Regions from separate parts of the Mycetocola sp. Y442 genome, predicted to be linked through region 2. Evidence: predicted binding sites of a transcription regulator. Region 2 holds the regulator's gene; the other holds the start of a gene.
What was found. Region 2 encodes LexA, which represses DNA repair genes until DNA is damaged. Its sites were predicted from a motif close to TCGAACANNTGTTCGA; they were not measured.

Region 1: a site for LexA is predicted at 13,893-13,908, ahead of AC1X6S_RS00895 (DUF222 domain-containing protein). Genes of this name have one in related genera too.

The regions. Positions count from the first base shown of each region.
Region 1 is NZ_JBXHBV010000001.1:182,168-197,441, reverse strand. Features, by position in the region: gene AC1X6S_RS00945 (maltokinase N-terminal cap-like domain-containing protein) at 1-1,070, opposite strand, end outside; gene AC1X6S_RS00940 (hypothetical protein) at 1,137-2,003, opposite strand; gene AC1X6S_RS00935 (ATP-binding protein) at 2,000-4,639, opposite strand; gene AC1X6S_RS00930 (NAD(P)/FAD-dependent oxidoreductase) at 4,768-6,459, shown strand; gene AC1X6S_RS00925 (DUF72 domain-containing protein) at 6,506-7,396, opposite strand; gene AC1X6S_RS00920 (MSMEG_6728 family protein) at 7,386-7,835, opposite strand; gene AC1X6S_RS00915 (ATP-dependent DNA ligase) at 7,965-9,017, shown strand; gene ligD (non-homologous end-joining DNA ligase) at 9,014-10,057, opposite strand; gene AC1X6S_RS00905 (ribonuclease H family protein) at 10,261-11,055, shown strand; gene AC1X6S_RS00900 (TetR/AcrR family transcriptional regulator) at 11,073-11,648, shown strand; gene AC1X6S_RS00895 (DUF222 domain-containing protein) at 11,816-13,864, opposite strand; gene AC1X6S_RS00890 (ArsR/SmtB family transcription factor) at 14,227-14,577, shown strand; gene AC1X6S_RS00885 (SRPBCC family protein) at 14,574-15,074, shown strand; gene AC1X6S_RS00880 (DUF72 domain-containing protein) at 15,204-15,274, shown strand, end outside.
Region 2 is NZ_JBXHBV010000002.1:1,000,566-1,015,839, forward strand. Features, by position in the region: gene recA (recombinase RecA) at 1-244, shown strand, start outside; gene AC1X6S_RS11240 (regulatory protein RecX) at 254-1,132, shown strand; gene miaB (tRNA (N6-isopentenyl adenosine(37)-C2)-methylthiotransferase MiaB) at 1,285-2,934, shown strand; gene miaA (tRNA (adenosine(37)-N6)-dimethylallyltransferase MiaA) at 2,931-3,884, shown strand; gene dapF (diaminopimelate epimerase) at 3,901-4,782, shown strand; gene AC1X6S_RS11260 (class I SAM-dependent methyltransferase) at 4,805-5,422, opposite strand; gene hflX (GTPase HflX) at 5,459-7,009, shown strand; gene lexA (transcriptional repressor LexA) at 7,119-7,922, opposite strand; gene AC1X6S_RS11275 (LysM peptidoglycan-binding domain-containing protein) at 8,157-8,603, shown strand; gene AC1X6S_RS11280 (histidinol-phosphate transaminase) at 8,644-9,726, shown strand; gene hisB (imidazoleglycerol-phosphate dehydratase HisB) at 9,723-10,331, shown strand; gene hisH (imidazole glycerol phosphate synthase subunit HisH) at 10,328-10,978, shown strand; gene priA (bifunctional 1-(5-phosphoribosyl)-5-((5-phosphoribosylamino)methylideneamino)imidazole-4-carboxamide isomerase/phosphoribosylanthranilate isomerase PriA) at 11,037-11,783, shown strand; gene AC1X6S_RS11300 (SseB family protein) at 11,767-12,534, shown strand; gene AC1X6S_RS11305 (DUF1844 domain-containing protein) at 12,691-13,056, opposite strand; gene infC (translation initiation factor IF-3) at 13,326-13,910, shown strand; gene rpmI (50S ribosomal protein L35) at 13,903-14,097, shown strand; gene rplT (50S ribosomal protein L20) at 14,126-14,518, shown strand; gene AC1X6S_RS11325 (TrmH family RNA methyltransferase) at 14,621-15,274, shown strand, end outside.

The DNA of each region.
Region 1 (15,274 bases), on a different contig from region 2:
CTGAGCGGTTCACCCTCGAAGTCGAGAAGGACCCAGTGCCCATCCGCCGCGAGCAGCACCTGGCCGAGGTGGTAATCACCGTGGATGCGCTGGAGCGCCGGCCACGCGATCGACGCCGTCGACTCGTAGAGCGCCTCGATGGTTTCGCGGAATTGCTCGACAGCGGGCACCTCCTCGATGGCGAGCAGCAAACGCGAGCGCCAGCTGGCGAGGGTCGCGTCGATCTCGTCCTGGCTGGGGGCCGCAGCGCCGAATGACTCGGCGAGCAATCCGTGAACCTCGGCGGTTACCGTGCCGAGCGAGTACGCCCTGGCCGTGAAGTCCTCGCCGTTCTCGGCGGAGCGAAGGGCGAATCTCCACGCGTCTTCCGACCCTGACAGGAATTCCTGCGCAAAGGCGAGGTGGCCACGCGCCCGGCCGGTGGCCTGGCCGATGTCATTCCACTCGCCGACGACACAGCCAATGGAGTGCGGAACGTTGAGGGACCCGGATGCGGCGAGCGCCGCCTGCAGGACGACGTCGGGGTTCTCACCATTGTGCAGGGCGCGGAACACCTTGCAGATAACCCGGTCGATGCCGTTCTCGCTGCGCACGTGGTAGATGATCGAGGTGTTTGACTGCTCGCCACGGAGCACACGGGATGAGACGATGTCGGAAATCTCGATCTGGCCGAAGGCTTCGCCGCTCGCGGTTGCGCCGAGTGCTGTCGCCTCCTGGTTTGACCCGATGAGCGTGAGCAGGGCCCTGGCGTATGCGGGGTCGTGCGGTCCGTCGTAGAGGTAGCCGGACCGGCCGTCGTCGAGCACGATCTCGGCGATGAGTGCCGACTCTGCGTCTGGCAGTGGTTCGGTTCTCTCGGTGACCGGTACCTGGTAGAGCACGGGGTCACGACCCGAGAAGTCCATGATCAGGTGGGTGAAGACCCTGGCATCATCGGATGCCATTTCCCAGCTTCCGATGAGTTCGAGCTCCGGAACGCGTCCCTTGCTGGCAAACCAGCGCTGGGAGACGAGCCAGGGGGCAATGTGTGTGAGCGGACTGTGTTCGAGGGGACGCGCCGGCGAGGACATATACCGAGACTATTGCCTCGAAGCGCTCGCACTCTCCACGCGGCTCGGGGGTTGACAGGTTCCGCGTCAGTCGCCAACGCGTCGCCCGCGGGACTCACACAGCCGGTAAACCCAGGCATAGACCAAAAGCGAGCCGCAGAGGCCCGGGATCAGGAGCCACGCAGCCGGCCGGGCGAAATCCAGGGTCGGCCAGCCGAGCACGATCCCGGCGAGGATGAAACCGAGGCTGACCAGCTGGGCCTGGACGAGGGTACGGAACGCGCTCCACCGCGTGTCGACCAGCATCCAGACATTGACCATTCCCGGGAGCGTCAGTGTCGCCCCGATCACCCTGGCGGTGAGGGGCGTCAGGCTCCACGCCCAGCTCTCGACGAGGAGAGACGGAACCAGAAAGAGAACGACACCGACACACAGCGACAGGAGGCCGACGCCCGCGAGGGTGACGCGCCAGGCCCGGGGAATCGTCGTGTCGTTGGTGTCGGAAGCGCCGGCATCCGACCGGGATTGAACGAGGATGGCGACGAGCACCAGGAAGGGCGTTGTCAGGTACAGCGCCGTCCACGCGATGAACGAGATGTGACCGGCGTGGAACCGATCCCAGTGCAGCAGCGTTGCAATGCCGAGCAGCGTGGCGAACGTCAGCACGGCGGGAAAGCCGTGCTTTACCCGGTGCCATCGACCCAGGCGGATCACCGCGACGAAGAACCAGACACCACCGAGGTACGCGGACGCGAGATACCTGGCGGTGATGTCTGGCGTGATCGTCCAGGCAAAGTGCTGTTCGGTGCTCCCGGGGGCCAGGTACAGCAGCGCGCTCGCAACGACGAGGAACGGCAGCACCACGACGCTGAGCCAGAGGGTGAACGGGCGGACCGTGTCGTCCGCCGTTCGTCGACGGCTGCCCACATCCTGATCGCTCGATCGGAAGTTCACGACGACGCACCATCCACGCCCGCGAGATTCACTCCCGCCCCGGCAAGGCTGGCACCGGGCAGCGCGAACCTGACCGCCTGCGCTTCGCTGAGTGCTCGGCCCCTGCCTCGCGCGGCTTCGAACTGACCGGCCGCCTCCCCCGCGAGGATCCCATCGATCCAGTACTGCGAGAACTTGAAGGTTTGCGCGTTCTTCAAGCCGGTCTCTTCGCGGAGCTTCTCGGCGGCGCCATCCAGGATTCCGGCTCTCTCGACGTCGCCCCGCGCTGCAGCGATGGCGGTGAGCCCCTCCAGCCCGTACGCGACACCGTCATCGTGGCCGAGCCGCACCGATTTGGCGAGCGCAGACTCCAGAGCGACGCCCGCCTCCTCGAGCTTCCCCTCGACGGTGAGGGCGATCCCGAGATGGTGTAGCGCTATCGTCTCGCTCAAACCGTCCTGGAACTCTTCGGCGAGCGCGAGGCTCTCTCTAAAGCGGTTGAGCGCTGCGTGCACCCTCTGCGAGACCAGCGCGGTCCTGCCGAGCATGACGAGCACCATCGCCTGTCCCCACAGGTCGTTCTTCTCCCTGAACAACCCGAGGCTTGTCTCGAGCACCTCCTCCGCTCCGGCGACATCGGGGGGCGATGCGGCGAGCCGTGCGAGCGCGACCGATACCAGTGCGAGCGCTTCTCCCGAGGCAGCATTTTCTGCCCTGAACAGTGCGGCACTCTCGATCAGGCCGGGGACCACGTCCCGCTCCGGCTCCTTCCAGAACCCGACGGCCCGCGTGTAATAGAGCGCGACCGCGCGAGTGAAACCGGTGACGGGCGGTTCGGCGTCGAGCACCCGCGCCATCCAGCCGGCCACCTCGCCGAGGAGCCCGCCAACCCACAGGTAAACGTAGAGGGTCCAGGAGAACCGTGCCGCCCCCTCCCAGTCCTCCCTCTCGAGGAGGTACCTGATCACGGCCCTGAGGTTGGAGAGGTCATCCTCGAGGATGTTCATCCACTCCCCCTGTGTCGGGCCCTCCAGAAGGCGCTCGGCGCGTTGGGCGAGGCCCATGAAGTACGCCGCGTGCCGTTCGCTGACGTCCGCCAGGTGCCCGTCACGCTCGAGCTGTTCCCTGGCGAAGTCCCTGACCATCATGAGCAGGGAGAAACGGGAACGCGTTCCCCTGTCCTCCTGACGAACGAGACTGTTGTCGACGAGTGTCTCGAGCAGTGTCAGTGTGTCGGTGCCATCGGAGGGCCGGTACACCGCCTCGACGGCGTCGAGCGAGAAACCGCCGTCGAACACCGCCAGTGCGGCGAGAAGTTGCTTCTCGCCGTCGTTCAGCATTCCGGTGCTCCACTCGATGGCGTTCCTCAGGGTCTGCTGTCTCTCGGGGAGATCGCGGGATCCACCCCCGAGGAAGGAGAGCCGGCTGTGGAGGCGTTCAAGCATCGCCGACGGGGTGAGTACCCTGACCTTCGCCGCTGCGAGCTCGAGGGCGAGGGGCACACCTTCGAGGCGGTTGACGAGTCTGGCGACGTCGCGGGCGTTGGCATCCGTCACCTGGAAATCCGGCTTGACGGCGCGGGCACGCTCGGTGAACAGTGCGACTGCCGCGATGTCGGCGATACCGGCAGCCGTGGGCGGTGCGGAAGCGTCAGGCAGGTCGAGCGGCTCGACGTCGATCGTCCTTTCGACGGAAATCCGCAACCGGGTGCGGCTGGTGACCATCAGCGTGAGGCCGGGCGCCGCAGCGAGGAGCAGCGTCAGCGCGGGCGCAGCATCCACCACCTGCTCGAAGTTGTCGAGAATGAGCAACATGTGCCGGTTCCGCAGAGCGGTGGCGAGCTTCTCCGCGAGCGGGGCCTCCCCCGTGTCACGCACGCCGAGTGTCTTCGCGATGGTTGCGATCACCGCGGTCTCGTCGTGAACAGGAGCAAGGTCCACGAAGTACGCGCCGCCGGAGAATTCGGCTGCGACACTGGCCGCGACAGCGATCGCGAGCCTGCTCTTGCCGATGCCGCCAGGGCCGATGAGGGTCACGAGGCGGACCGCGGGATCGCGCACGAGCCGGCCCACCGTCGTGACCTCGGACTCCCTGCCGATGAGTTCCGTCAGCGGTGCGGGCACGTGAGCCCGGGGACCGATCGGGTCACCGGCCGCCGGCACAGTGAGATTCTGCCCCTGGCTGAAGCGTTCGGCCAGCAGTACGGCGAGGTCGGCCTCGAGAAACTCCGCGAGTTCCGCTTCGTCGGAGAAATAGGTGAATGACGCCGTGTCATCCGATTTGATCCGGTCGAGCAGCTCCTTCAGCCTGGGCTCCCTGTTCTCAGCCGGTTCCTTGATGTAGATGAGCTTCGGCATGGAGGCGGGTGCAAGGTAGTACTCATCCGCGAGGCCGGACACTTCTTCACCGGGAGCGACCCAGCCGTAGCGTTCCCAGTACAGGCCGACAAAGACCTCGCTCTGCGCCAGGTAGGCGCGATAGAGGTCCCTCGGCGGATGCGGCCTGGCACCGAGCTCGAACATTACGGGGGCAAGCCGCAACCGCTCGATGGCGGCGCGCGCAGCTTTTCGCTCCGGCGCGAGCTCTTTGAGTGTTGAGCTGACGAAGACGCGGAGCCGCTGGTCGGGTGTGCGGATCGTTGCGGGCTGATGATCCATGCTGAGCATTGTCGAACGCGTTGCGGTCCCTCGTCCAGCCCCGACCCGTGGAGTCCGCCACGCACGACGAGTACACTCTCGCCTTAAAACCGCGGGTACCGCCCGGTACCCCGAGGTGGAGGTGCCCGATGACTACCGAAAGGTCCAGGCGACCGCGGATTCTGGTGTCGCTGGCCTCAGCGCCAGCGCGCGACCGCGTCGTCGATGAGCTGACCCGCCGATATTCCGCGGATTACGAGGTCGTGTCTCCCGATGATGTCCAGGGGACGTTTGCTCACCTCCGGGAAACCGCGGCGGCCGGATCCCGCGTCGCGCTGGTGCTGTCGGACGACCTTACGGATCACCAGCATGACGGCTCGGTCTTCCGCTTCGCCCGCCGGCTGTTTCCGGAGGTGCGTCGCGGCCTGGTGATCAAATGGGGCTCGTGGGGGAACCAGGACACCGCGCGGGTGGTTCTCGAGGCCTTCGCCTCCACCCAGGCCGACTCCTACATCGTTCTCCCTCGCCGCTCCCCCGATGAGTATTTCCACCGGGCGATCACCGAGCTCCTTCACGCAGCGACGCGGGCGGCCGATGACCAGGCACCGGATGCCGTCATCATCGGCCCACTGTCTTCCCCGCGGGTGCACGAGATAACCAGGTACCTGTCGAGGGCTGGCATCAGTAACCGCGTCAGCAGCCCCGGTTCCGCCCACGATTCGACGGTCCTCGCGCGGGGACACGACACTCGCCGTCCCGTCGTGGAGGTGCCGGGCGCCGGCGTCCTCGCCGACCCGAGCAATACCCAGCTCGCGGACGCCTTCGGCCTGACTACGTCGGTGAATTCGGGCACAACCGTGGACGTGGCGATCGTCGGAGCCGGACCGGGAGGCCTCGCCGCTGCCGTGTACGCGGCGTCTGAGGGACTTGACACGCTCGTGCTGGAACGGGAGTCGGTCGGCGGCCAGGCTGGCTCCAGCTCCCTCATCCGCAACTACCTCGGCTTCGCGAGCGGGGTATCGGGGCTGGACCTCTCCGACCGCGCCTACCAGCAGGCCTGGGCCTTTGGCGCCCGGTTCGCGCACACGAGGAGTGTGTCGGGGATGTCGCTCGATGACGGCTTCCGGCTGACCATCGACGGCGAGGACGAGGTCAGGGCCCGTTCGGTGATCCTCGCGACCGGGGTTTCGTATCGCAGGCTCGCCGTGCCGGGTCTCGACACGTTCGTGGGCACCTCGGTGTTCTACGGCGCGACGGCGGTCGAGGCAAAGGCCCAGACCGGACGCAACGTCCTCGTCGTCGGCGGCGGCAACTCAGCGGGCCAGGCCGCGCTGCACCTCGCGAGGTATGCGGCATCCGTTTCCCTCGTCGTCAGGGGCCCGAACCTCGCCGCGAGCATGTCGAGCTACCTCATCGAACAGCTCGCGGCCGCCGGGGTCGCCATCCTCACCGAACAGAGGGTGGTTGGCGGACACGGCACTGACGACGGGCTCGAGGAAATTGTGTTGCGGCACAGGACCACGGGCGACGAGGTGACGGTCCCGGCGAGCGCGCTGTTCATCACCATCGGTGCTGCGCCGCACACCGACTGGGTGGACGACCGGGTGTTGCGCGATCAGTGGGGCTATGTGTTCACCGGCGGCGACATGGTCGCAGAGGGGGGACGCAGGGCGTGGTCGCGTGACCGCCCGCCGGGGCCCCTCGAGTCGAGCGTGCCCGGTTTCTTCGCGATCGGTGATGTTCGCCGCGGCTCGGCGAAACGGGTCGCATCCGCCGTCGGCGAGGGCTCCGTCGTCGTCGGGTCGGTGCACGCCTTCCTCGCCGAACATGCAACCCGCTGAATGCGCGGCGAGGCGTATCCGCGGGCAGCGGCAAACGCAGTGCCGCTCAGCCCGCCAGCTCGGCGACGATTTCGGCCAGACGGATGGCATCGAACGGTGCGCGCACCTTCGCGTCGTTGTCGCAGTACACGTAGACGTCTCGCGCCCTGCCGTCGGTCGTTGAGCCGGTGCGCCAGCCGTGGACACGCCGAGCCCAGGTCTGCAGCAAATCCTCGGGGTAGCCGCTGACGTACAGCTCCTCAGCGCCGTGCAACCGCACGTACATGAAGTCACTCGTCACCTCGAACAGCTGGGGGAAACGGCCCGCGCTGTCCGACACCACCACAGCGACGTCCTGGTCCCGCGCGAGATCGACGAAGTCGTCACAGTCGAACGTGGGGTGGCGGATCTCTACGGCGTGGCGGAGAGGACGCTCGGCATCCGTTTTGAGCCAGGACCTGCCTTCCATGCGATCGTCGTGGCCTCGGGCGAACTCGACGGCGGCCGTCGTCGTCCGCGGGAGTGTCGCGAGGAACGCACCAACGGTCTCCCGGTCGTAGGCCAGGTTCGGCGGCAACTGCCACAGCACGGGCCCGAGCTTGGGCCCAAGCGCGAGGACGCCGGATGCGAAAAAGTTCGGCAGCGCTTTTTCCGCATTCCGCAGCCGGAGGATGTGGCTGATGTACCGTCCGCCTTTGACCGAGAAGACGAAGTCCTCCGGCACTTCCTCTGCCCAGCGGGCGTAGCTCTTCGGCGTCTGCAGCGCGTAGAACGAACCGTTGATCTCGACGCTGTTCATTCGGCCGGAGACAAACTCCAGCTCGCGTTTCTGAGTGAGTCCCTTGGGGTAGAAGACAGAACGCCACGGTGCGTAGCGCCAGCCGGAGATGCCGATCCGTGCGTCGCCGATTTCAGCCGAGCCGTCTACCCCGGCGACCCTGGGCTCCTCAACCGTCACGGCGCACCGTCTCTCCCGGCCACACGTACGGCAGGTTGTCCGGCACGCCGGGAAACACCTCACCGTAGAACTCGGGATCCTTGCGGACGAGGTTCGACTGGTGACTCAGGTGGAAGGCCTCGTCACCGATCCACGGCGGCAGCTCCAGCTCGTCCTGGCTGAGCCCTTCGACGTCGGGTGCGAACGGCAGCACCTGCGGGCGTACCGTGTCGCTGTGACCGCGTGCGATCCAGGCATCCGTCATATCGAGAGCGTATTTGGTGAGCGCTGGCACATAGCCGCGCCACATTTTGGCAGCGGGATGATGCCGCCAGCCGTAGGTCGGGATGGTCACCGCGCGCAGCAGCTGGAGCGCCTCGATGCGCTGCTTGCCGAGGCGTGAGCGATCGAGCACAGCAGCGCTCTCGGCGAATGACGGGTATGGGAGAAAGGTCTGCACGGTGACGCCGACGCTACCCAGAAGCCGAGCGGCAGGATACGGGTTGACGAATGCCCTCCCACCGCACTCATGTGCCAGGCTGCGGGGCACAGCCTGTCGGAATCGTTCCGACTCGGGCAGGATCGACGCATGGAACTTTCGCCGCTCGACCCCGTTTCCCCGCAGCTCGCCAAGGCCGTCGGCAGCGTGCCGGAACCCGACAGCGTTCCCGGCGGGTTGAGCTTCGAGCCCAAGTGGGACGGGTTCCGCGCGATCGTATACTTCGACGGCGAGAACGTCGAGATCGGCAGTCGCGGCTCGAAAATGCTCACGCGGTACTTCCCGGAACTGACGGATGCCTTCAGCCGGCTTCTGCCAGGACCCTGCGTGCTCGACGGTGAGATCGTGGTGCCACAGGGTGCGGAGGGCTCACAAAAACTCGACTGGGAGGCGTTAACGGCCCGGATCCATCCCGCGGCGAGCAGGATTGCGCTCCTCGCGGAGTCGACGCCGGCAATGTTCGTGGCGTTCGACCTGCTGTCGAGCGGCGGCGACGTGCTGCTCGACACCCCGTTCTCCGAACGACGCGAGCGGCTCGAAGGTCTCATCGGTTCTCTCCCGCACCCGCTCCACCTCACGAGGACGACGACGGACGTGGAGCTTGCCCGCCAGTGGCTCGTCGAATTCGAGGGGGCTGGACTCGACGGAGTTGTCGCGAAGCCACTCCTCCAGCCGTACGCACCTGGAAAGCGGGTGATGCTCAAGGTCAAGCATCATCGCACCGCCGATGTCGTTCTCACCGGTTACCGGGTGCACAAGAGCGGCAACGGGGTGGGTTCACTGCTCCTCGGCCTCTACAACAGTGATGGCGTCCTCGTGAACGTTGGCGGGGCATCCGCTTTCACCAATGCCCGCCGCCTTGAACTGGTGGACGAACTCGCGCCGCTGGTGAAACGGGATGCCGACGGCGAGATCGTTGCGGCCGAAACGGAGCGCAGCAGGTTCTCGGGGTCGAAGGATGTGTCGTTTGTGCCGCTTGAGCCCAGCCGCGTCGTCGAAGTGCAGTACGACCAGATGGAGGGGATGCGATTCCGTCACACCGTGCAGTTCGCGAGGTGGCGCCCTGACCGCGAGGCGACGTCATGCACCTTTGACCAGCTGGACCGGCCCATCGCCTACGATCTCGACGGCGTGCTGGTTTAGTCGGTCTTCTCGTCGTCCCAGTTGGCGGAGTTCTTCCGGCTCGGCTGAACCCGCGGCGGTTCGCCGGGCATTTTCGGGAAGTCCGGGGGGAATGGCAGTTCGCCGAGTCCGTTCTTGACATCCCGCTCCCACCATTCGAGGAGAACGTCGACGGTCCCGGGCTTATTGCCCATGTCTGCCCACGGGTCGCCTACCGTGCGGAGTCGCTCAGGCACCGTCTCGATGGTGAAGGCTTTCGGGTCGGCGTTCTCGAGTTCTTCCCACTCGATCGGGCAGGACACCGGGGCATGCGCGAGTGCCCGCGGACTGTAGGCACCAGCCATCGTTCGGTCGCGATTGGCCTGGTTGAAGTCGACGAAAATGCGTTTGCCGCGTTCTTCCTTCCACCAGTTCGTGGTGACCTGCTCCGGCATCCGGCGTTCGAGTTCGCGGGCAGCGGCGATGACCGCGTGCCGCACCTCGAGGAATTCATGGGTGGGCTCGATGGGCGCGAAGACGTGGATGCCGCGGTTGCCGCTGGTCTTGAGGAACGCCGTCAATCCGGCCTCGGCGAGAAGTGCGCGCAGTTCGATCGCTGCGGGGATCGCATCGTCGAAATCGGTGCCCGGCTGCGGGTCGAGGTCGATGCGCAGCTGGTCGGGATTGTCCGAATTTCCGGCGAGAGACGGCCAGGGGTGAAAGACGACGGTGTTCATCTGGGCCGCCCACACCGCCGCCGCCGGTTCGTCGAGAACGACCTGAGGATGTGATCGCCCGCTTGGGTAGGTGACGGTCACGGCTCGCACATAATCCGGTGCACCCTTGGGCGGGTTCTTCGAGAAAAACTGTTCGCCGTCGATTCCGCCTGGGAACCGCTGGAGCGACACCGGGCGGTCGCCGTTGGCGGCGATGAACGCCTGTCCAACCTCGACCAGGTACTTCGCGAGGTCGAGTTTGGTGATGCCGGGTTCTGGCCAGAGCACCCGGCCCGGGCTGGAGATGCGAACGTCGCGGGTGCCGTGCGGTCCGTCGACGGGGAGGATGACTGCGTCGGATGCCATGCGACAAACCTACTGGGGGGCCTCTGTCGAGTCACCCCCGACTCCGGGCGCGTCCCCCACGCCTGTCTGCTGTTCGTGCCGGTGACACTGGCGATAACAGCCACCGCCGGCGTCTCGACTCCCCGCTGACCTCCCTGCCGAACGGCTCCTCGTCGGTACGATTGGTCAGTCCCGCGACGACCGGTCGCGGCTGAAAGGGCAGAATGACGATCACCGCCTCCGCTGATGGTTCGGCGCTGGGCAACCCGGGTCCCGCGGGTTGGGCCTGGTATGTCGACGACGACTGCTGGGGGGCTGGTGGCTGGAAACACGCCACGAACAACCAGGCCGAGCTGAAGGCCGTTCTTGAGTTGTTCCGTTCGACCGCACACATCGACGACGATCTGCTCGTCATGTGCGACAGCCAGTACGTCATCAACTCGGTGACGAAATGGATGCGCGGCTGGAAGGCGAAGGGCTGGCGCAAGAGCGACGGCAAGCCTGTTCTGAACATCGAGCTGCTCAAGGAACTCGACGAGGCACTCGCCGGGCGTAAGTACAAATTTGAATGGGTGCGCGGCCACGTCGGTCACGAGCTCAATGAAGCCGCCGACGCCCGGGCCCGGGCCGTCGCCGAGGCGTTCCAGCGGGGCAAGGAGATTCCGTCCGGTCCCGGTTTTCCCGGGGCGGGTTCGGCAGCCGTTGGGGACACCACAGCGTCCGCCGCGGGCGACGCTCTATCCCGGTCCGCCGCGCCGAAGTCCTCAGCTCTGCAGTCGGCAGCTCTCACATCCTCCGCACCAGCGTCGGCCGCTCCGGTCTCACGGAAGTCCCCCGCTGCCGAGCCGTCCACCCCGATTGACCTCGAACCGAGTCTCTTTGACCTCGACGACGAGGCCAGCGGTACCGGATGGCACACGGTCACGTTGTCGCTGAGCGCGGCCGAGAACATCCGTTTGCAGGAACGCGCACGCCAAAAAGGTGTCAGTGTCGAGGACTTTCTTCGCGGCCTGATTTGAGCAGACAGGAGAGCAGGGTGACTGAGCGTCCGTATCACCACGGTGATCTGAGGCAGGCCGTCATCGATGCGGCTGTCGAGGTCATCAGCGAGAACGGCCCTGCTGCCGTCAGCCTGCGCGACCTCGCGCGCCAGATCGGGGTCTCTCATGCGGCGCCGGCTCATCATTTCGGTGACAAGGAAGGCCTCTTCACCGCGGTGGCAACCGAGGGTTACGCCCGGTTGACGGATGCCCTCGGGCGGGTTGAACCGGCGACCGACCTGGTTGAGCTCAGTGTGGCTTATGTACGGTTTGCCGTTGATCACGAGGCCTACTTCGAGGTCATGTTCCGACCCGACCTGTTGCGAAACGATGATCCTGACCTGGTCAAGGCTCGGAACCGAAGCAGATCGGCACTGTTCCGTGGTGTTGCCTCGTTGCCACCGGAACGCCGGGGTGGTGACACCATCCTCACCAACGTGAGTGCGTGGGCCTTTGTCCATGGGTTTGCCACTCTCTGGTTGCAGGGTGCCCTGCCGAAGGAGATGGGTGCCACTGTCGATGACGCTGTCCGCGTTTCGGCGTCGTTCCTCTTTGGCCGCGTCGGTCACTAGACCGTCGTTGAACGGTCCCGGCCACCTGTCCCAAAACCGTTTCCAGTGAGTCGGAATCAAGGCTGCGGTCACGCCTCTCCCCGAAAAGGATGAGGTCAGGCTTACCTGGAACGTCTTCGCGGTGGCCATGAAAGGCTCCGGTCGCGATCCGAGGGGCGTTGTGTCGTCTACCCGGCGCTGGCGAGTCGTGTCGGCGGGTGGGCGGAGTTCTCCCCTGGCGCCTGGCCACCCGGTCTTCCCGCCCTGTCACCGCCACCATCGGCACTGCTGGCTCCGCCTGTCCCGTCTGACCCGCGTGCACCGGCACCGTTGTTCCCGGCGGCTGCGGCTCGTGCTGCGGCGTCCGCGGCGTCGGTTGCGGCCTTGATCCCGGCCAGCCGGAGGCGTTCCTTCTCCAACGGTGACTTCGATGGCATCCGGATCGGGATCCGTTCCCCGTTCTCACCCGGTGGTGGGATCAGGTAGTACTCGCCCTCGATCCGGACCACCCGATAGCCAAACGTATGCACCAGGGTGTGGTGATACGGACACAACAGGATCCCGTCCGCGAGATCAGTGCAGCCTTCGTGGGCGGCCCATTCGTTGATGTGGTGCGCCTCGGTCATCGACGGTGGACACTCACACCCCTCGATCCGACAGCCACCGTCACGAACCGCCATCGCCACCCGCTGTTTCCGGGTGTGCAAGCGTTGTTCCCGGCCCACGTCGAGGATCGTGCCTGAGGTGTCCATCAGGATCGGTGAGATCCCGGAGATACAGATTTGCTTCTCGATCACACTGCCCGGAACCGCGTCTTTGCTGTCTTCGAGATACCCGGTACCGACCAGGTGCTCAGCGCCCTCGCTGTCGGTGGCGCGGTTGTCGAGGTTCTCCTCGGTCATCACGACCCGGATTCCGGGTTGCCGGGACCCGTACGTTGTGGTCGGGTCGGCCTGCACCCCGGTCCGCATCGCACCCATCAGAATGTCATACACAATCTGGTCGTTACTGCGCTCATCCACCCGCAGTTTCTCGGCCCGTTCCGCTTCAACCGGGTCCACCATCCGCGGGCCACCCCGCCGCGGTCGCAACGTCGCCCCGACGATGGACTCCACCCACGCGGCGCCTTCCTCATCGAAGGCCACATACGCTGTCTTCGTGCCGTCTTCATTGCGGCCGAACCGCCACTTCCGGTTCGCATACCGCTCATCCCACCTCAACTGCACCCCGGCCGGATCAATCCGGTCCCGCAAATGCCGCGCCCTAACCCCCAGCTCGTCAGCGTTCACCCCGGCAGCATCCGCGATGATTTCCACCGCCGCGGCCCGCAGCATCTCCACATCGACCCGGTCGTTCGGTTGTCCGAGGCCCCGCATGATGATCGTCACCGCCTCGGACCGGATCACCCCCTCCCGCGCTGCCCGAGAAATCGGTTCATGCCACGGCACGACCGGCACCGGCCGCAACACCGACACCCGCGCATCCGTTTCAGGGTCGGCGTCGGGATCAACCAGGATCTTCCCATCCACATCGATCAACGGCTCGTCAGCGCCATCACCGCCTGACCCGGAAGATCCATCAGGGCCATCGGCGCCCGGTGCGAACCTGGTCGGGTGGGTGGCGGCATCCGCCTCGCCCATCGCCTCACCGAGCCGCACCTGCCGGAAGGCTTCGGACTTCGTCGACCCGGTTAACCGTTGCACCAGGTTCACGGCGGTGCGATCCCCGGTCGACTGAGCCCACCCCGAGTAACCCAGGTCACGCGCCGACCGTTTCGCCGCGACACCAGCACCGGCCGCGATCACCGCGTCAAGTTCCGACTTCGCCCGCGCCGCGTTGCGGAGCAATTCCTCGAGTTCGGCGTTCGCCGCCCGCTCCAACACCATCGACAACGGCAAGCCAGTGCCAGTGCCAGCATCGCCGGGACCGACACCAGGCCCACTGCTCAACGGTTCCGGCTCCACCGGCACGAACCGCGGGCGTTTAAACGACGAACCGGCACCACCGAACTCGGTGATGCCGGTCGAAACCGCTGCAGACGAAGACCCTCCCCTGCGCGAAACCTGTAGGCCCGACGCCGGTTCAGATCCTGACGCAGGTTCGGGGCCAGCGGCTGGCTCCGGCCCCGCAGCATCCCCCGCCACACGACCCATGGCCTCAATGGCGTCTTCATACCGAGCGATCTGGTCGCACACCCGAAGGGCGACTTCTCGAATCTGCTCGGACACCTTTGCCATACTTCATAATATCGCATCAAGCACAGTTTCGAAAGTAGTTTCTACTAAAAGTTCCCAGAATTTTCTTGCCCAATGGCCGAGAATTACTCCCAGCCGAACCCGGTTCTACCACGGCAAATGCAACCATTGTCACGAACTCCCCCGGAATCACGGGCGAAAAAGCACTATCTATCCACCGCAAAGATACCTGTAACTCGTAATCCAGTCGTTGTCTAAATTAGCCATGTGAGTTCCACCGGGGTCAGGTCGCAATCAAGTGATATCACCCTGCGCGTCGAAGACATTGACCCCAGGCATCCGCTCCCCAAGCTCCCCACGCCACCCCTAGCGCACCCCAAACCGACCTGCTAACCTACAACCAAATGGTTGTACATGAGTTGAGTGACATCGCGGTGGACCGCATCTTCCAGGCACTGGCAGACACGACCCGCCGAGACATCGTTGCGCGCACACTGCGCCGCGAGCAGTCGGTCTCCGACCTCGCGACGCACTACGACATGAGCTTCGCCGCGGTCCAGAAACATGTAGCGGTGCTCGAGCGCGCGATGTTGGTCACCAAGGAGCGTCGAGGTCGGGAGCAGATCGTGCACGGAAACACCGAAGCGCTTCGCCGGGCAGCCCAGCTGCTCGACGCCTATGAAAAGATCTGGCACGACCGTGCCAGTCGCATCGGGGAGATACTCTCCGAGCCTGAGAAAGGAAGCGACAAGTGACTCTTGTCAATTCACACACGGATGTCGAAAACCTCACCCTGACCTTCACCACCGAGTTCGCGGCGCCGGTTGAGCGCGTCTGGCAGGTCTGGGAAGACCCGCGGCAGCTCGAACGCTGGTGGGGGCCGCCCACCGTCCCCGCGACCTTCGAGAGGTTCGAGTTCGTGCCGGGGGGCGAAGTGCGCTACTACATGACCACCCCGGACGGAGCGAAACCCCGCGGCTGGTGGAAGTTCATAACAATGGATGCCCCAAATCGCCTTGAGTTCGTCGACGGGTTCGCCGACGATAACGGCGACCCACTCGACGCTGAAGATGTCGCCGCGGTCGTTGTCACCCTCGAACCCGTCGATGGCGGTACCAGGATGACCCTGCTCAACACTTTCAGAAGCACTGAGCAACTCGAAGGGATGCTCGAGATGGGAATGGTGGAAGGTTTGACCGAGGCCCTCGGCCAGATCGACGCGGTCCTCGCGGAATCATCCGTCTGGCACTAACGCGCGGCGGTTAGGTCCCAGCGGAGGAGGTGGCGGTGGTTCGATACCACCGCCACCTCGCACGCACCGACGCCCCGCCACCCGCGCGCCGCAATGGATTAGCGTTGACGCTGACGAGAGCGAGGTCGGATGGGCATTCACATCGGTACCTCCGGCTGGAGCTACGACCACTGGGACGGCGTTCTCTACCCGCCAGGACT
Region 2 (15,274 bases):
GCACCTGATCGTCAAAAAGTCGGGTTCCTGGTACACCTACGACGGTGAGCAGCTGGGTCAGGGTAAGGAAAACTCGCGTAACTTCCTGCTGACGAACCCCGACATCGCCAACGAGATCGAGTCGAAAATCAAGGCCAAGCTCGGAGTCGGTGTTGCCAAGGTCGAGGCGGAGGCACCAGCCGCTGCCACAGGTGCCAAGGTCAAGACCACGGCCGACCAGCTCGCTGCCAAGCGCGGCGCCTAGGCCTCCGTTATGGTTTCGTTTCGCGACCCGGGTCGGCCGGACACCCCGGCCGACCCGGCAGGCGGGAACCCCGCCGACAAGCCCGGCGAGAAGATCGCGCCGGTGACCTACCTGCGCGGTGCCGGGCACACGCCCGAGCCTGCACGCACGGGTACCAGGTCCGACGCCGATTCCTGGTTCGGGTCTGATCCCGAGCCGGCTGCGGAACGAACGACGTCCGGGGCGGGTTCGGAGTCCGAACGCGCTCCCGGAACGCGCTCCTCACCGCGCAAGCGGTCCGGCGGTTCAGCGGCCGGGCACCTTCGGGCGGTCGGTCGCGACGGTGCTGTCAGGGGCGGTGCTGCCATGGACAGTGGCGCCGAGCACGACGAGGACGAACCCGTCGAGCAGGTTGCCGACCCCGAAGCCGTCGAGTCGCTTCTCGTACGGAAGCTCGCCCGGAGGTCGCTCAGTGAGGCTGAGGTCCTCGCGTTTGCCGTTCAGGAGGGGCTGACCGCCGCACAGGCGAACACGATCCTCGACCGGCTTCGTGACCTGGGCTATGTCGATGACCGCGCCCTCGCCGAGCAGCTCAAGCACTCGCTGTCCGAACGCAAAGGACAGAGCAAGGCCGTCGTCGCTCGCGCCATGTCCGGTCGCTCGATCGACCGCGACATCATCACCGAGGTGCTCGATGACATCGAGCAGGATGATGAGCTCGGCGTCGCGACCGAACTCGCCCGCAAGCGCGCCTCGCAGATGTCAGGACTCGACAAGCAGACGCTGGAACGCAGGCTGACCGGTTTCCTCGCGCGACGCGGTTACCCCGGCAACATTGTGCGAGAGGCTATCGCGCCAGTGCTGACCGGCCGCTCGTCGTCACCGAGCTCGACGGTACGGTTCCGGTAGTTCGTTCGCCGTCGGTTGGCGCCCGTCCAGCTCGGGTGTGCGCCGACTGGCGCTCCTGCTGGCAACAACCTGCTCGCCGCTGGCACCGTGGGCATCAGGCAGCCAACGCGCCGCCACCACGCAGCCGCGTGCGAACGTAGACTGGGACAACCATGAGTAGCCTGCTTGAAACGCCCACAGTCATCACGCCGTCGACAGCGGCAACCGACGCGACCGGGCGTGCTCGCACGTATGAAGTGCGCACCTACGGCTGCCAGATGAACGTGCACGACTCCGAGCGGTTGAGCGGCTCGCTCGACGCCGCCGGCTACGTTCCCGCCGAGAGCGGGGCCGAGGCGGATGTTGTGGTCATCAACACCTGCGCCGTTCGCGAGAACGCCGACAACAAGCTCTATGGCAACCTCGGTTACCTCGCGAGCGTCAAGCGCCGCCATGAGGGCATGCAGATCGCCGTTGGCGGCTGTCTCGCGCAAAAAGACAAGAACGTCATCCTCGAGAAGGCGCCGTGGGTGGACGTTGTCTTCGGAACGCACAACATGGGCGCACTGCCGAACCTCCTCGAGCGCGCCCGCCACAATGAAGAGGCGCAGATCGAGATCCTCGAAGCGCTCGAGACCTTCCCATCCACGCTGCCGACCAAGCGCGAATCCAGCTACAGCGGCTGGGTGTCCATCTCCGTCGGATGCAACAACACCTGCACCTTCTGCATCGTCCCGTCCCTGCGCGGGAAAGAGAAAGACCGGCGGCCGGGTGAGATCCTCGCGGAGATCCAGGCGCTCGTCGATGACGGTGCTATCGAGGTGACGCTGCTCGGCCAGAACGTGAACTCCTACGGCGTCGAGTTCGGCGACCGCCAGGCGTTCAGCAAGCTGCTGCGTGCCGCCGGAGCCATTGACGGGCTCGAGAGGATTCGTTTCACGAGCCCCCACCCCGCGGCGTTCACCGACGACGTCATCGACGCGATGGCCGAGACGCCGAGCGTCATGCCTCAGCTGCACATGCCGCTGCAGTCCGGTTCCGACCGGATCCTCAAGGCGATGCGCCGGTCGTATCGCAGCGAGAAGTTCCTCGGCATCCTCGACAGGGTCCGGGCCCGCATGCCGCACGCGGCGATTTCGACAGACATCATCGTTGGCTTCCCCGGCGAAACCGAGGAGGACTTCCTCGAAACTCTCCGCGTGGTCGAAGCGGCGAGGTTCGCTACGGCATTCACCTTCCAGTACTCGATCCGTGAGGGGACCCCGGCTGCGACAATGCCGGACCAGGTGCCGAAGGAGGTCGTCCAGGAGCGCTTTGAGCGGTTGACCGCCCTTCAGGACCGCATCTGCCTCGAGGAGAACCAGAAGGTCGTCGGCCGCGAGATCGAGATCCTCGTCGCGGTCGGCGAAGGTCGCAAGGATTCCGCCAGCCACCGGTTGTCCGGCAGGGCTGAGGACTCCCGCCTCGTGCACTTCGAGGTGCCCGAAGGCTCGGCGGTCCCGCGCCCGGGAGACATCGTCACCGCCACAGTGACCCAGGCCGCGCCCTTTTACCTCATCGCTGATGCTCCCGCCGGAAGCGAACTCGTGGTGCGAAGGACCTCCGCCGGCGACGCATGGGACCGCGCGCAGGCAGAGTCGTGCGGCGTTCCCGCGCCCGGCGCCTCACCGAGCAGCCCTGGCCGCGTTTCACTGGGACTGCCAACCCTGCGCGTCGGTCCGCCCACGCCCGTCCACGGCGCACCGGTTCGGGCCCACGACGCGCCAGCTCAGGTCCAGGGCGGAATGACACCGATTTACGACGCACTGGACGGCGAACGCTGAACCCGCACAGCGACCCGCAGCTCATCGCGGTAGTTGGTCCGACCGGTACCGGAAAGAGCGAACTCTCGCTCAATATCGCCGAGGCCCTCGCGCGCACGGGCAGTGGCGCTGAGATCGTCAACGCGGATGCCATGCAGCTGTACCGCGGGATGGACATCGGCACGGCCAAGCTGCCTGAAAACGAGCGCAGGGGCATCCCGCACCACATGCTCGACATCCTCGATGTCGACGAAGAAGCCACTGTCGCCAGGTACCAGCCTCTCGCCAGGGCTGCGGTCACCGACATCCTCTCGCGGGGGAAATCCGCGATCCTCGTCGGTGGGTCCGGCCTGTATGTCTCGAGCGTCCTCTACGACTTCCAGTTCCCCGGCTCTGACCCCGCGATTCGGGCTCGACTCGAGCAGGAAGCAGCCACGCTTGGTCCCGGCATCCTGTACCAGCGGCTGGCCGCGCTCGACGTGGACGTTGCGTCGCGGATCGGGCCGCACAACACGCGGCGAATCGTGCGCGCCCTCGAGGTGGCCGAGATCACCGGTTCTCCCGTGGCGGGGATGCTGCCGGACGAGCCGGTGTACTGGCGCGAGTCGCGCATTATCGGGCTGTCGGCGCCGAGGCCGGAACTGACCGCACGCCTCGACCAGCGGGTGCACGGGATGTGGGTTGCCGGGCTGCTGGACGAGGTGGCGGCGCTGCGGGCGGCGGGGCTCGAGGGCGGTGTTACCGCGTCGCGGGCGATCGGATACGCGCAGGCGCTGAAGCAACTCGCGGGCGCGGCCACCGAGACGGAAGCGATTGAAGAAACGCAGCAGCTGACCCGGCGGTACGCCAGGCGGCAGATGAGCTGGTTCAAGCGCTATGCAGACATCGTCTGGCTGGATTACGACGCGCCTGACCTGGTCGAGAAGGCCATGGCATCCGTCACCGGCGCGACGCCCCAGGTTCCGCGCTGACCCTAGACTTGGGCGCATGGGATTCACTCTGCAGTTCACCAAGGGCCACGGCACTGGCAACGATTTCGTGCTCTACACGGACCCTGAGGGCGACCACCCACTGACCACCGCGCAGATTATCGCGGTGTGCGACCGGCACTTCGGTGTCGGCGCCGACGGCGTCATCCGCGCGGTCAGGTCGCGCAACATCGACGAGGGCGCGGCAGCCCTGGCCGAAGACGACGGCGCAGAGTGGTTCATGGACTACCACAATGCCGACGGGTCCATCGCGGAAATGTGCGGCAACGGCATCCGTGTCTACGCGCGGTACCTTATCGAGCAGGGTCTTGTTGAGCTGGAGTCGGGTGACACCCTCGCAATCGGAACCCGCGCCGGCGTCCGTGACGTCCAGCGCGCCACGAACGGGTTCCAGGTCGACCTCGGGCGCTGGAAGCTCGAGGGCGGAGAGCCGCTCGTGCGGGCCAAGGAGCTCAAGGTGGCGCGGCCGGGGCTCGGCATCAACGTTGGAAACCCGCACGTCGTCGTCGCTCTCGCAGACGAGGCAGAGCTTGAGTCGGCTGACCTTCACTACATTCCGCTGATCGAACCGGAACCCATCGATGGGGCCAACGTGGAATTCGTTGTGCCCTATGACCCGCTCATCAAGGACGGCGTTGCCCGCATCTCGATGAGGGTTCACGAACGGGGGAGCGGTGAGACTCTGTCGTGCGGCACCGGCGTCGCAGCTGCGGCTCTCGCGACGCGGCACTGGGCCGGGTCGGCGGCACCGAACGCGTGGCGCGTCGACGTTCCAGGAGGAACGCTCGGTGTGCGGATGTTCGCGACGCAGGACGGCGAGCACGTCGGCCTGTCCGGCCCGGCCGACCTCGTCTACACCGGCACTCTTGAGCTCGGCTAGCGTCGGTCCGTCAGTTCATCCGTCAGTTCGCTTCAGCGCGGAGTGCCCGCAGCACGCGGTACCCCTTGCTGATCGTCTCTTTGGTGAACTCGAAATCGTCGCCCATGCTCTCCTGCAGCCAGCGGTGCAGGCTGTCTGAGCCGAGGTTGCGCTGCACGACGAGCCAGGCGTCTGAACCCGGTTCCAGGCGAGGGAGCCAGCGCTCGAGCATGGCGTGAAGCTCGTTCTTGCCGACGCGGATGGGCGGGTTCGACCAGATGGTCTGGAACAGGACGTCGTCGGGAACCTGATCGGGCTGCACTGCAGTGATATTGGTGAGCCCGAGCTTCTCAGCGTTCATCCGCAGCAGATCGAGCGCGCGCTCGTTGACATCCACCGCCCAAACGTGAGCGCCTGGCGCCTCTAGGGCGAGTGTCAGGGAGATCGGTCCCCAGCCGCAGCCCAGGTCGAGAAGGTTGCCGCTCTGGGGCGGAGTCGGGGCGTTCGCTAAGAGCACCTGCGTCCCCGGGTCGATCCGGTCCGGGCTGAAAATCCCGTTCGAGGTGGTGAGTTCGTAGTCCTGGCCTGAGAGCCGAACGGAAACCGTGCGGAGCTTGAGTTCGGTTCCGGGTACGCCCGTAAAATAATGATCGCTGGCCATAGGGGAACGTTACCGCAAAGCAACTAGGCTTAACTGATGAGCAAGTCCACCGAATCAACCCCAGAGAACACCGAAACACCCATCGACGACGATGCAGTATCGCGGGTGTTGCGCAACGCTGAGTCCCGCGCGGGCGGCTATTCGCTCTTCGGTTCGAGTCAGGCCGATGCCCTGCAGGACAGGTCCACGACCGGTGAGTCCGGGCACGATGGATTCGACGGCGAGCAGCAGGACCGGGAAGACCGCCAGGCGCTCCGCCGCGTTGCCAACCTGTCTACCGAGCTCGAGGACGTCACCGAGGTCGAGTACCGGCAGCTGCGCATCGAGAACGTCGTTCTCATCGGCGTGTACCCGCAGGGCGCGCAGGAGGATGCAGAGAACTCGATCCGCGAGCTCGCTGCCCTCGCTGAAACCGCAGGCGCCGTCGTCCTCGACGGCATGCTGCAGCGCCGCCCGAATCCCGACCCCAGCACCTACCTCGGCAAGGGAAAGGCCGAGGAACTGCGCGGCATCGTCGCAGCGCTCGGCGCAGACACCGTGATCGCCGACACCGAACTCGCGCCAAGCCAGCGGCGTGCGCTAGAGGACGTCGTGAAGGTCAAGGTCATCGACCGTACCGCCGTCATCCTCGACATCTTCAGCCAGCACGCCAAGAGCCGCGAGGGCAAGGCCCAGGTCGAGCTCGCCCAGCTTGAGTACCTCCTGCCGCGACTCCGCGGTTGGGGTGACTCGATGTCCCGCCAGGCCGGTGGCCAGGTGGGCGGCGCCGGCGCCGGAATGGGTTCACGTGGTCCTGGTGAAACCAAGATCGAACTCGACCGACGCCGCATCCACACCCGGATGGCGAAGCTGCGCAAGCAGATCAAGGGCTTCGGGCCGGCCCGCGAGGCCAAGCGGGCCAACCGCAACCGCTTCGAGGTGCCGAGCGTCGCTATTGCCGGGTACACCAACGCCGGCAAGTCGAGTCTGCTCAACCGGATCACGAAGGCCGGCGTGCTGGTCGAGAACGCACTCTTTGCAACGCTCGACGCGACGGTTCGGAAGACCCAGACCGAGGACGGCCGGCTCTACACGCTCTCCGACACCGTCGGATTCGTCCGAAACCTGCCGCACCAGCTCGTCGAGGCGTTCCGCTCCACCCTGGAAGAGGTGGCGGAGTCGGATGTCATCGTGCACGTGGTCGACGCATCGCATCCGGACCCTGCATCCCAGATCAGCACTGTCCGCGACGTGATCGGTGATGTCGGCGCCCGCGATATTCCAGAGATCGTGGTCTTCAACAAGAGCGATCTCGTCAGCGAGGACGACCGGCTCGTGCTCCGCGGACTGGAACCCAAGGCGATCTTCGCTTCGGCGCGCACCGGTGAGGGGATCGACGAGATCCTGGCCCGTATCGCGGAGCTGCTGCCGAGTCCGACAGTCCCGCTTCACCTGCTCGTCCCGTACGACCGGGGAGACATCATTTCGATGCTCCACCGCCGCGGAAAGGTCGAGAAGCTGGACTACGAGGAAGACGGCACCGAGGTGCGCGCACTCGCGTCGGAGGAACTCGCCGCACAGGTGTCCGAGTTCGCGATCGCCGAGTAAACGCGAAGCGGCGACGTCACACGTCTGGTCTGTTAACGAACGGATGCCCCGGGTCTGTACCCGGGGCATCCGATCGTTAAGCGGGCGTCAGGCGCCCCACCGTGAGTGGCTACACCGCGCGGAGGACCGCAACGATCTTGCCGAGCACGTCGGCTTCGTCGCCGAGGATCGGTTCGAAGTTCGTATTGCGGGGGAGCAGCCAGGTGTGGCCATCGCGCTGGCGGAACACCTTGACCGTGGCTTCACCATCGAGCATGGCAGCGACGATGTCGCCGTTCTCGGCCGTCGGCTGCTGACGGACGACGACCCAGTCGCCGTCGCAGATCGCTGCGTCGATCATCGACTCACCCGAGACCTTGAGCATGAACAGCTCGCCCTTGCCCACGAGCTGACGGGGCAGGGGGAAGACCTCTTCGACCTGCTGGTCAGCGGTAATCGGCACCCCGGCAGCGATGCGTCCGACCAGGGGCACCATCGCGGCGTCGCCGACCGGTGTTGAGCTTTCGAAGTCGGCAACGTTCGAGGGGGAGGGCAGGTCGATCAGGATCTCGAGTGCACGGGGCCGATTGGGGTCCCTGCGCAGGTAACCGCTCAACTCGAGCTGGTTGAGCTGGTGCGTCACGCTTGAGAGTGACGCGAGTCCGACCGCGTCGCCGATTTCGCGCATGCTCGGCGGGTAGCCGCGGCTCTGCACGGAGCGCTGGATCACGTCGAGGATCGCCAGCTGCTTCTCGCTCAGGCTCTTGCGGCGGCGCGTGGTCGGCTTCTCTGCCGGCACGCGCTTGGCCTTCCGTGCCTTTGGAGCGGCAGATGAAACAGCGGCATCCGGCTCGTTCTCAGCCGTGATATTCGCGTTGTCGAGCGTCATGTCACTCCCGTCTGGCGGGCAGCCCCGGCCAATGTCAGTGGTCACTGGTTGAGTCTCAACCATCAATCGAAACTCTATCCGTCCCGAGGGGCCCCAGCAAAGATTTGTTCGAGTGTGTCGGGCAAATTCTGCAAAAAAGTCCGAAGAAGGACTTGAATGTTCGAACAATCGAATATAGATTCGGAATACAGGTTCGTATTCGGCCCTCCCGGCCGAGGGCCGGATACGAATTCTTCGAATCGCCACACAACAGTTCACAGCACGAACCGGAGGCGCACCATGAGCACCGCAGTCATCACCCCCATTCACTCTCTCTCACGTCCAGCCGCACGGCGCCCCGAGGCGCCGCGCCCGTCGAACCCGCGTACACAGGCCGCCGGAGGCGACTCCTCAGCGATGATCGCACGCCCCACCGGGCGCATCCGACTCACCCGGCGCGGTCGCATTGTCCTGACTTCGCTCGCCGCTGCTCCGTTCATCGCTCTCGCGGCCTGGCTCGGACTCAACGCCGGCGCCGCAGCGGCGTCGTCGTCCCCGAGCTCGGCCTCGTTCGAGTACGTCACTGTCGAACACGGTGACTCCCTGTGGTCCCTCGCGGGCACGCTGGCTCCCGATGCCGACCCTCGTGATGTGATCGCCGACGTGATGGCCCTCAACCAGCTCGAAACGTCCACGGTCGTTCCCGGGCAGAACATCGCCATTCCCGAGCGATACACGGCTCCGTAACGCACACCGAAGCGCAAGGCGCGGCGGGTAAACTTCCGGGGTGAGTTCCCTCGATGCCCTGCCCATCCGCGATGATCTTCGTGGCAAGTCCCCGTACGGCGCACCCCAGAAGGTCGTGCCCGTCGCCCTGAACGTCAACGAGAACACGCATCCGATTCCCGAAGACGTGGCCCACGATATCGTGACCGCCCTCGCCCGCGCTGTGCTCGGCGTGAACCGATACCCCGACCGCGAGTTCACCGAACTACGGATCAGCCTCGCCGGTTACCTCGGGCACGGTCTCAGTGCCGATCACATCTGGGCCGCGAACGGCTCGAACGAGGTTCTGCAGCAGGTTCTCCAGGCTTTCGGCGGACCTGGCCGCTCGGTGCTCGGGTTCAGCCCGACCTATTCCATGTACCCGCTGCTGGCCGCAGGCACCGGAACCCAGTGGATTGCCGCCGAGCGTGACGCCGACTACGAGATCTCGCCCGAGACCGCCAGCGCCGCCGTTCGCCGCGAACGCCCCGACGTCGTGATTCTCTGTTCTCCGAACAACCCCACCGGGACCCCGCTTGGGCTCGACACCATCGAGGCCGTCTATGACGCGACCGATGGCATCGTGGTCGTGGACGAGGCGTACTTCGAGTTCGCCCCAGAGGGGACTCCAAGCGCGCTGTCCCTTCTCGACGGGCGCGACCGGTTGCTCGTGTCACGAACCATGAGCAAAGCCTTCGCATTTGCCGGCGCACGGGTGGGCTACCTCGCTGCGGCGCCGGCGGTAACGGACGCGCTTCGCCTGGTGCGCCTTCCGTACCACCTCTCCGCACTCACGCAAGCCGCGGCGATTGCTGCCCTTGCACACAGCGGCGAAATGCTCGCCATGGTCGATGACATCAAGAACCAGCGCGACCGCATCAGCGCTGGCCTCGCCGACCTGGGCTACCGCCCGTACCGGAGCCACAGCAACTTCGTGCTGTTCGGAGGCGTTGACGATCCGGCAGCACTGTTCGAGTCACTGCTCGAGCGCGGAGTGCTCATCCGGGATATCGGCCTCGCCAATCAGATGCGGGTTTCGGCGGGTACCGAGGCAGAGACGACCGCGTTCCTCGAAGCCATTGCGGCGGTAAGCTCGAAGTCATGAGCCAGCCGCAGCGCACCGCCCGGATCCAGCGCGAGACGAGCGAATCGAGCATCGACCTCACGCTCAACCTCGATGGGACCGGTGTCAGTGATATTCACACCACCGTGCCCTTTTACGATCACCTCCTGACGGCGTTCGCCAAGCACGCACTGGTCGACCTCACGGTGAGGGCCACCGGCGACATCGAGATCGATGTGCACCACACGGTGGAAGACATTGGCATCGCACTCGGGCAGGCCATCAAGCAGGCGCTCGGCACCAAGGAGGGCATTTCGCGCTTTGGCGACGCTCTCGTTCCCCTCGACGAGGCACTCGTCCAGGCCGTCGTCGACATTTCCGGTCGGCCGTACCTCGTGCACTCCGGCGAGCCCGCGGGGTTCGAGTTCCACCTCATCGGTGGTCACTTCACCGGGTCGATGGTGAGGCACGTGTTCGAAGCCATTGCGTTCAACGCCGCACTCACCGTTCACGTCACCGTGCTCGGCGGGCGCGACCCACACCACATCGCCGAGGCCGAGTTCAAGGCATTCGCGCGGGCGTTCCGGCAGGCGAAGGCTCTCGATCCTCTCGTGACCGGCATCCCATCGACGAAGGGCGCACTGTGACGGGATCGTCACGGCCAAGCGTTGTTGTTCTCGACTACGGGAGCGGCAACGTCCACTCCGCGGTCAAGGCACTTGAAGCGGCGGGCGCCGACGTCGAGCTGACCGGTGACCGACGCAAGGCACTCGAGGCCGACGGTCTTCTCGTGCCCGGTGTTGGAGCGTTCAGCGCGGTCATGGAACAGCTCTCCACCTCGCGCGGGGGTGAAGTGATCGATCGCCGGCTGGCCGGTGGTCGCAAGGTCATGGGCATCTGTGTCGGGATGCAGATTCTGTTCGAGCGCGGTGTTGAACGCGGCGTCGACACAGAGGGCCTCGGAGAGTGGCCGGGCGTCGTGACGGAACTCGACGCGCCCGTTCTCCCGCACATCGGCTGGAACACGGTCGACGCGCCCGAAGACTCCGTCCTCTTCCGCGGCATCCGCGACGAACGCTTCTATTTCGTGCACTCGTACGCCGCGCAGGACTGGAAGCTCGAGGTGATGCCGCCGTTCCACGAGCCGGCACTGACGTGGGCCGAACACGGAACCCGGTTCCTCGCCGCCGTCGAAAACGGACCGCTGAGCGCGACGCAGTTCCACCCGGAGAAGTCCGGCGATGCCGGCATCCGCTTGCTGGCCAACTGGGTCGGCTCTCTCACATCGGACTGACCCTCCGCATTCTTTCGAATGGCACGCTCGTGCCGCACCACACAACCAAGGACAATTCATGAGTGAGTTCAACACGACCCCGAAGCTTGTGCTGCTTCCGGCTGTCGACGTCGCCGGCGGCAAAGCCGTCCGTCTGACCCAGGGCGAGGCGGGCACGGAGACCAGCTACGGCGATCCGGTCGACGCCGCCGCTGACTGGGCGCGCCAGGGCGCCGAGTGGATCCACCTGGTGGACCTCGATGCCGCATTCGGCCGCGGGAACAACGCGGGTGTGATCCGCAAGGTGATCAAGCAGGTCCGCGGTGTGAACGTCGAACTCTCCGGTGGCATCCGCGACGACGCGTCACTCAAGGCAGCTCTCGCGACCGGCGCCAAGCGAATCAACCTCGGTACAGCGGCGCTGGAGAACCCGGAGTGGGCCGCGAACGTCATCGGCCAGTACGGCGAAGCCGTCGCGGTCGGCCTCGATGTCCGCGGAACCACACTCGCGGCACGCGGCTGGACCCGTGAGGGCGGCGACCTGTGGACGGTCATCGACCGGCTCGAGCGGGCCGGCTGCGCCCGCTATGTCGTCACCGACGTGACGAAGGATGGCACCCTTCAGGGGCCCAACGTCGACCTGCTTCGCCAGGTGATGGAGCGGACCAACCGACCGGTCATCGCGTCCGGTGGAGTGTCGAGCCTCGACGACCTCGTCGCCCTGCGCGAACTCGTGCCGCTCGGGCTCGAGGGTGCGATCGTCGGCAAGGCGCTCTACGCGGGTGCATTCACCCTGGCTGAGGCGCTGGATGTCGCATCCGACTAATCCCGCAGACTCGGCCGGGCAGCCCTGGGAGGGCCGCCAGTTCGGCGAGAACGCTTTTGCCGGCGACGATGGGTCTGCGCCACCTCAGCTGATCGACGCGCTCACGCGATTCGCGGATGGGCGAGCGGGGGAGGATGCCGTCGTCGACGCGTTCCGCTCGTCGCGGCTGCTCATCCCACTCGTGACCCACGCCGGCGACGTCGGAGTGAACGCGCATGGCCAGAAAGTCGATAAGACCCAGGAGTTGTCCATCGTGACCGTCGCCGGTCCCGACGGCCGTAACGTGCTGCCGGTCTTCTCGTCGGTGGCCGCCATGCAGTCCTGGAACACGATCGCGCGACCGGTGCCGGCCGACGGCATCCGCGTTGCTCTCGCAGCGGCGAGTGAGAACACAGACCTCGTCGTGCTCGACCCGACGAACGACACCGAGTTCGCCATTCGGCGGCCGGCGTTGTGGGCCATCGCCCAGTCGCTCCCGTGGCAGCCCGCGTACGCGAACCCGGATGTGCTCGACGCGTTTCTTACGAGCGCGCGCTCCGAGCTGGCGGTGCTCGACGTCAGGCTGGAGTCGGGTGACGCGCGGGCGCGGCTGGCCGGCCCTGAACTCATCGCCCACCTCGAACTGATCGACGGCCTCACGCGCAGTGAGCTCGACGCCGTGCTCTCGAGGCTCGCCCAGCGGTGGGCGGCGAGCGACGTGATCGCGACGATGGTCGACTCGCTCGCGGTGCGGCTCGAAGCGTCCCGCTGATCCGGGCGGAACGCGCGCGCGGAAGGCGCGCGTTGGTGCGCGTTCGACCGTCGCTGATGCATGGTTCCGGCGCGTTTGCCGTGCATCTGTGACAGATGAACGGCGCGGGCGCGACGCGGAGCGCCTTCGCCCGCGCCTGTGGGTGGAGCGGGGGACCTAGTTGACCGGGCCGGTCCACTTCTCGCCGGGGCCCTTGCCCACGGGGTCAGGGATGACGGATGCCTCACGGAACGCCAGCTGCAGCGACCGAAGCCCATCACGAAGGCTGCGCGCGTGCATGTCGCTGATCTCGGGGGCTCCCGCGGTGATCAGGCCGGCAAGGGCGTTGATCAGCTTGCGTGCCTCGTCGAGGTCCTGCTGCGACTCGGGGTCGTCGGCGAGGCCACATTTGACCGCCGCCGCGCTCATGAGGTGGACGGCCGTCGTCGTGATGACTTCGACGGCGCCGACGTCTGCGATGTCGCGGGTTGCGTCGGACGCAGCGTCCTCGACGTTGTCGTATGGGGATTCGTTAGTGCTCAATGCCAACCTCTGCTAGACTCTAAGACGGCTCCGGGACTAAAGTTCCGGTACGAAAGAGGAAAATTCCCACCCGCGCTTGACCGCTTCACTAAGGTTACCGGGTTGTTGTACTCCGCCAGACGCATGGTTTCCATGCTGAGGTAGACAGGGTACGAGCCACTGTGATGGATTTATTTCCGTCATGGTTGTGGTGTGTGACTTCTCCTCTCTCGCTTGATCCAGGCATCCGTCTGAATTAAAAGTCAGAGATTGAGTTAGAGGAGTAACGCATTAGCGATCCCCGTACAAACGACCGTATCCGAGTCCCCGAGGTCCGCCTCGTGGGTCCCGCCGGAGAACAGGTCGGCGTTGTCAAGATTGAGGTAGCACTGCGCCTGGCGCAGGAAGCTGAGCTCGATCTCGTCGAGGTCGCCCCGAACTCCAAGCCTCCGGTCGCGAAGATCATGGATTACGGCAAGTTCAAGTACGAGGCTGCGCAGAAGGCCAAGGAGGCCAGGCGTAACCAGGCGAACACCATCCTCAAAGAGGTTCGGTTCCGTCTCAAGATCGACAAGCACGACTACGAAACAAAGCGCAAGCGCGCCGAGGGCTTCCTCAAGGCTGGTGACAAGGTCAAAGCAATGATCCTGTTCCGCGGTCGTGAGCAGTCACGGCCCGACCAGGGTGTTCGCTTGCTCCAAAAATTTGCCGAAGATGTTTCGGAACTGGGCACTGTTGAGTCCACTCCGACCATCGATGGTCGAAACATGGTCATGGTGATCGGCCCTCTGAAAAACAAGTCAGAGGCCAAGGCCGAAGCCAACGCACAACGTGCTGCCAATAAAGCAGCGAAGCAGGAGGAAGACAATGCCTAAGCAGAAGACCCATTCCGGTGCCAAGAAGCGATTCAAGCTCACCGGTTCCGGCAAGATCAAGAAGCAGCAGTCGGGCATGCGCCACAACCTCGAGGTGAAGTCCGGACAGCGTAAGCGTCGCTTGAACACCGACCAGCTCGTCTCGAAGGCTGACACCAAGAACATCAAGAAGCTTCTCGGTCACTAAGACCTGAACCCGTTAGGAATATAGACAAATGGCAAGAGTAAAAAGGGCGGTAAACGCTCACAAGAAGCGTCGGAAGATCCTCGAGCGGGCTGAGGGTTACCGCGGTCAGCGTTCGCGCCTGTACCGGAAGGCCAAGGAGCAGGTCACCCACTCCATGGTTTACGCGTACCGTGACCGCCGCCAGAAGAAGGGTGACTTCCGTCGCCTCTGGATCCAGCGGATCAACGCGGCATCGCGTGCCAACGGCCTCACGTACAACCGCCTCATCCAGGGCCTCGGCCTTGCTGGTATCGAGGTTGACCGTCGTATCCTCGCCGAGCTCGCTGTCAACGAGCCCGCCACGTTTGCGGCCCTCGTCGAGAGCGCGAAGAAGGCCCTCCCGGCCGACACCTCGGCTCCGAAGGTTGACGCAGCAGCGTAAGCAGCTTTCTCCTTTCAACGGGCATCCCGCTTCGGCGGGGTGCCCGTTGTTTCGTTGTGCGCGCCTCCCCACCGCCGACGTGCCTGTCCCTAGACTGGGGGAGTGCTTGATAACCCACGTTCCCCGCGCGTCAGAGCGGTAGCAAAACTTGCCAAACGACCGGCCCGTCTCGAAACCGGCCTCTTTCTTCTCGAGGGGCCGCAGGCGGTCTCAGAGGCGCTGACCTTCCGCCCCGGGCTGATCGTCGAACTCTACGCAACACCCACAGCTCTTGAGCGGTACCCCGACATCGCAGCCATGGCTGACGAGCAGACCGACTTCGACGTCGAGTTCGTCTCCGAGGAAGTCCTCGGTGTGATGAGCGACACAGTGACTCCGCAGGGCTTCATCGCCGTCGCGCACCAGTTCCCGACCTCGATGAAGGACATCTTCAACGGCGAGCCCAAGCTCATTGCCATCCTCGAAGAGGTTCGCGACCCCGGAAACCTGGGAACCATCATCCGTGCCGCCGACTCTGCAGGTGCGGATGCCGTCATCCTCACCGGGCGCAGCGTCGACCTGTACAACCCCAAGGTCGTCCGCTCAACGACGGGGTCTCTGTTCCACCTGCCGATCGCGGTCGGCGCTGAACTCCCGAACGTCATCGAGCGGGCGCACAAGGCCGGACTCCGTGTACTCGCCGCCGACGTGAAGGGCACGAGCCTGCTCGACGCCCGCGTCTCGGGCGAACTCGTCCAGCCGACCGCCTGGCTGTTC